Regions from separate parts of the Marinobacter sp. DSM 26671 genome, predicted to be linked through region 2. Evidence: predicted binding sites of a transcription regulator. Region 2 holds the regulator's gene; the other holds the start of a gene.
What was found. Region 2 encodes sigma-54, which starts transcription at its own class of promoters, with help from an activator protein. Its sites were predicted from a motif close to ANTGGCATNNANNTTGCTNT; they were not measured.
Positions count from the first base shown of each region.

Region 1: the regulator sigma-54 is predicted to act here: its motif matches at 1,214-1,233, upstream of BM035_RS22825 (PEP-CTERM sorting domain-containing protein).

Region 1 covers NZ_FONF01000028.1:27,207-30,172, forward strand. Annotated here, with positions in the region: gene BM035_RS22825 (PEP-CTERM sorting domain-containing protein) at 365-1,171, opposite strand; gene BM035_RS20160 (DUF6445 family protein) at 1,339-2,025, opposite strand; gene BM035_RS20165 (tryptophan halogenase family protein) at 2,148-2,966, shown strand, end outside.
Region 2 covers NZ_FONF01000005.1:152,715-155,680, forward strand. Annotated here, with positions in the region: gene lptB (LPS export ABC transporter ATP-binding protein) at 1-387, shown strand, start outside; gene BM035_RS07525 (RNA polymerase factor sigma-54) at 539-2,065, shown strand; gene hpf (ribosome hibernation promoting factor) at 2,167-2,475, shown strand; gene ptsN (PTS IIA-like nitrogen regulatory protein PtsN) at 2,563-2,966, shown strand, end outside.

The DNA.
Region 1 (2,966 bases), on a different contig from region 2:
CTCTGGAATTAATCAATTCAATCTGAACAGCGGCCCATTGTTTCGACAACCGAATACTGGACATGTATGGCTCGCAACCAAGTTGGGCTGATGAATTAACAAACCATCTACTGATATCGACTGTGGCGACAGCATCAATATTACTCCCGCCCATGTCTTCTGGTCCATAGAGCGGTTTCATAATCCGACGTTGCGATGTAAAGTCGCTATTCAGAGCCTGAAATTATCAGCTTAAAAGCCGTCTGTGGAAGCGTGGTAGATTGGCCCTAAGTTTAAACATCGGGAGTCTTGACATTGAAGTACCAATCATCCCCATCGCACTGACCGATTGAAGATGTGAACGCTGGATAACCCGTCAAATATCCTATTTATAGAATTTCCGACGACTTGCGAACAGGCCGAGCAAACCAAGCCCAGTAAGCCCGATTGTTCCTGGCTCTGGCACAGAGACACTGTTTCCGGGTTTCCCAATTGCATCGTAATCAAGATCCAGGAATATGCTGAACTGATCAAAGTGACCACCAGTGACACTTAAATCATATCCCAAGTTACCGTCGGACATAAGATCATTTAGCGAAAACTCGGACAGTTCTAGATAATCAGAGGTATCGCCCCACTCGTTGCGATCATAAATACGAGTTCGGGTTGCTAAGCCTTCATATTCGGTTGAAACATAAACATCAGGATTGCTAGTCGTTCCGCTAGATTGCTGATCACCAAAGTCGGCAATGTAGGTGTCAGTTTCACCATCACCGACATAGTTGTCGTAGTAAGAGCCCGTTTCATATATCGGACTATAATAATAGCGAGTACTATAGCAGGTGCGACTATTCAGCCAACTACCACAGCTATAGGAGTAGGTATAAGATCTCTGTTGGTAACCAGAAACGTAACTATAGCTGCCAGCGTATTCTGATGAAGGCGCTGTTGCCGTTTCACTGGAATAACCGTAGAGTCGAATAGTCCCGGCATTGGCCGATACGTCAAAACCGCTTGAAGACTGCTCATCAAGAAAATTCGAAATATCAAATGCGCCCGAAATAGACTCACCCTCAGCGAGATAGCTGTCGATCGAACTTTCAAACGTAATCAAACCAGCACTAACGGGGCCGCTCAAAAAAGCAGAGGAGGACAGCCCTGCTGCCAGAAGGTTTTTTTGAATTTTATACATGGCTTCGCACCCCAAGATAAGGTATTTTTAGTTAGGTGAAGCAAAGCAATTCCCAGGCCAACTTAAGAATAAATTTAATTATCAATCAGTTTGGTGTCGGTTTTAACTATTCGGTCGTCAAAGTGATCTAAGTCTGTAAAATAATCTGACACATTTCTTGTCTCAGTTTATTTCAACTCATTCACGATGACTCTTTGAGTCAAGCGCTTCTCATGAAGTTCGCCCTGCTCGGGAGCTATTTTAATTTCTACGGAGTGCCAAACGTTGCCGGGCCAAATGACCAACCTGTTAAAACGGCCGTCGATTGTCGTCACCTTTTCCCAAGGCCCTGATGAATCGACAATATATTTGTCGGGACGTTTTTCCGCCCGATTATTTGTCACAGCTTCATAGTGCTCTTTTTCGCTTGGAGTCGTGACTTTCATGGAGCCGGTTTCCCGATTGCGAAAGAATACAGTTCCACCAAAATCTAAAGTGTTCAGGTAAATCACTCCAAGCATTGGCGTGGAATCAATGTGTGGTTGCCCCTGATTTTCCAATAGTGAGTTCTCGGCAGTCGTGATCACTGAGAAATCAGTATTTATTGAAGAGGGAGAGATATCACGACCGGTCGCTTGACTCAGCACACGTGCGATAAACAGGCAGAATTCGGAGATTCCAGGTATCGAATTCGGCAATGGCTGATGACGGCCAGGGTAGTATGCTTGGGATTCTGGGAAACTTTGGTTTAAGGCTTGAGCTTTTACATTTTGCGGGTCTGCAAAAATGTCATCAATCACCAGCAGTGGAACTTCGCGATTCCCCAGCCAAACTACTTTAGGGCGGGAGTTAAAATTTATTTTGAAAGAAGACATACTAACTCCTAAGATTAAGTGCGAAGCACCAAAATTCAGCTACAAAGATAGCAAACATCTCCTATGGTTGTAGCAGTAATGGGCCAAGCTCGTTATTAATAATGGACCTTCAGGAATTAATAATGAACCAGGACGAAAAAAAAATATTCGATGTTGTTATTGCTGGTGGTGGTAGCGCTGGCTGGATGGCCGCAGCGTTTCTGAGTGAAGTATTTAAGTTAGAAAATAGCCAAAAATATACAGTCACTCTAGTCGAGTCAGAGACGATTGCACCAATTGGAGTGGGAGAGGCAACTATACAGTCCATGCGTGGATTTCTTGCTGCTTGCGGTATTAACGAGGGCGAGTTTCTGGTGGCGACCGACGCGACCTTCAAGCATGGAATCCTTTTTAAAGAATGGCTTCATAAACAGGGTGAGGATGAACTGCCACACCAATATTTTCATCCTTTCGAAGGCCCCATGACCCTGGCGCCAGAACCTCTTGTGAGCCATTGGCTGAACGCAAAACTTAGTGGCCTTAACAGCGAAAGGTATGATCGCTGCTCCGGAGTTCAAGGGGCGCTTGCTGCCGCCGGTCGCTGCCCAAAAACTTGGCAAAGTTCCGCATATGAGGCGCCAATAAATTATGGTTATCACTTGGATGCTACGAAGTTCGCGACGTTTCTGAAAAAAATATCGCTTCAAAAAGGCGTGAAGCATCTCTTGGCGGACATTAATGGCGTACACCTGAGCGAGAAAGGAAACATCAGTCATCTCGATCTAAAAAGTGGACAACACCTTTATGGTGACCTGTTTCTGGATTGTACAGGTTTTTCCGGCTTGCTAATGAAATCTCTAGACAGCGAATTTATTGATTACTCGAAATATCTGTTTTGCGATCGCGCAGTCACTATCCGCTTGCCTCACAAGAGTTCGGACTACGAACCGCGCCCATACACA
Region 2 (2,966 bases):
CGGGAGAAGAAGCTCGAGGGGTTATTGGAAGAATTCCACATCACCCATATCCGGGACAGTGTTGGCATGGCATTGTCCGGCGGTGAACGCCGACGGGTGGAGATTGCCCGGGCACTGGCCATGGAGCCGGCTTTTATCCTGCTGGATGAACCCTTCGCCGGTGTGGACCCCATATCCGTCAGTGACATCAAACACATCATCCGGCACCTTCGGGACAAAGGCATTGGCGTTTTGATCACCGACCACAACGTGCGTGAGACCCTGGACATCTGCGAGAATGCCTACATTGTTTCCGGCGGCCACATCATCGCCTCCGGCAATGCCGACGCCATCCTGGCCAACCAGCAGGTCAAGGAAGTCTATCTCGGCGACGAATTCAGACTCTGACACCCAATGGCTGATTGTTTTGATGACCTGTAGCAAGTAAACTCGGCAAAGAACTTGCTAGGGTAAATTAAAATCACGGCAAGTAACCGGCATATAAAGATTTTTTCACGACTTATGACACAACGCGCTGATGAGTGACGGATCCTGAACCATGGTTATGAAAGCCTCCTTACAGTTAAAGCTGGGTCAAAGCCTGACCATGACGCCCCAGCTGCAACAGGCGATCCGGCTTCTCCAGCTCTCCACTCTCGACCTCCAGCAGGAAATCCAGCAGGCACTGGAATCCAACCCCATGCTGGAGACCTCCGAGGACGATGACCAGACCGACGCAGCCAGCGAAAACGACGAGCGCGAGGCCAACGCCACCGAGTCCGCCGCTGAAGCTGCCCCGGAACCGGCCAGCGACTGGGATGAATCCGAGAACGGCCCGGACTGGTCCTCGGAGAACGAGATTCCTGACAACATTCCGGACGATCTGCCGGTTGATACCGCCTGGGACGACATCTACCAGTCCGCACCAGCGCCGGCAGCCCGCAACGACGACGAAAACGATCACGATTTCGAAACCCGTAATTCCCCGACCGAAACGCTTCAGGATCACCTGGAATGGCAGCTCAATCTGACGCCCCTCAGTGAACGGGACCAGGCCATTGCCCATGCCCTGATGGATGCAGTGGACGAACGGGGCTATATCACCAGCCCGCTGGAGGAAATCCACGCCGGACTGCTGGATGAGAACGATGAAGACCCCCTTGAACTGGATGAAGTGGAAGCCGTGCTTCACCGCCTGCAACACTTTGATCCGCCCGGCGTGTTTGCCCGGGACCTACAGGAATGCCTGCTGATCCAGCTCAACCAGCTGCCGCCGGAAACACCCTGGCTGGCCCAGGCACGCCTTGTAATTACCCATTACATCAACCTGCTGGGCAACCGCGATTACGCCCAGTTGCTGCGCCGCAGCCGCCTGAAAGAAGACCAGTTGCGGGATGTCCTGGCGCTGATCACCGGCCTGAATCCGCGGCCGGGCGATGTCATTGACCGGGCCGAACCCGATTATGTGATTCCGGACGTGATCGTTCGCAAACACAATGGCCGCTGGCGTGTTGAGCTGAATCCTGAAATTGCACCGCGCATCCGGGTCAATGCCAGCTATGCTTCTCTTATAAGGCGTGCGGACAGCAGTGCCGACAACACCTACCTGCGGGATCAGTTGCAGGAGGCGAAATGGTTTATCAAGAGCCTGCAGAGCCGCAATGAAACCCTGCTGAAAGTGGCGACCCGTATTGTCGAGCACCAGCAAGGATTCCTGGATCAGGGTGAAGAAGCCATGAAACCGCTGATCCTCTCTGATATCGCCCAGGCGGTTGAGATGCATGAGTCCACGATTTCCCGGGTCACCACCCAGAAATACATGCACACCCCCCGGGGAATTTTCGAGCTGAAATATTTCTTCTCCAGCCATGTCAGCACTGACGAAGGCGGTGAATGTTCTTCCACGGCGATCCGCGCGATGATCAAAAAGCTGATTGCCGCGGAAACGCCCAAAAAGCCGTTGAGCGACAGTAAAATTGCAGCCATGCTAGGAGAACAGGGAATCAAGGTTGCGCGACGCACCGTTGCCAAGTACCGGGAGGCCATGCACATTCCGCCTTCGAACGAACGCAAGCGGCTGGTCTGAACACCCCGGGGTCCGGGCGCAACGTACTATTTGCCGGCGCACAATGCGCCAGCACCCAGACCGGCTCCCGGGAGCCGGAACGATGACAACAGGAGACGCCTATGCAACTCAATATTTCAGGCCATCACGTAGAACTTACTCCCGCACTGAAGGATTATGTTTCAGAGAAGTTCCAGAAGCTCGAGCGTCACTTTGACCACATCAGCAACTGCCAGGTAACCCTGGAAGTGGAGAAGGTGCGCCAGATTGCGGAAGCCACGCTGCACGTGGTTGGTGGTGAGATTCACGCAAAGGCAGAAAATGAGGATATGTACGCAGCCATCGATGCCCTGATCGACAAGCTTGACCGTCAGATCCTCAAGCACAAGGAAAAGAATGTAGACCGGATGCACGGAAACGGCTCTCGCTAACTGACTGTTTTCATGCAATTCATCTAATCGAGCTGCGACATGAGTAACGTGTCGCAGCCTTTTTTTTAACGGAAACGCAGTCGATCCATGAGCGACACATCCCTGACCATAGAGAACATTCTTGCTCCGGAGCTCACCCTCTGCAGGGTAGCTGCGTCCAGCAAGAAACGGGCCCTGGAGTTTATTGCCGAGCAGATAAACCATCAGGACAACACGCTCAGCGAGACCCAGCTCTTCAACAACCTGATTTCCCGCGAGCGCCTGGGCAGCACCGGCATTGGCCAGGGAATCGCCATTCCCCACTGCCGTCTGGAAGGACTTGATCACGTGGTGGGCGTGCTGATGACGCTGGAAGAAAGCGTCGAATTCGATGCTATCGACAATCAGCCGGTGGATCTGATTTTCGCCCTGATCGTCCCGAAGGAAGCAACGAGCGAACACCTGGAGCTGCTCAGCCAACTGGCTGAAAAGTTCAATGAGCGGTCGTTCTG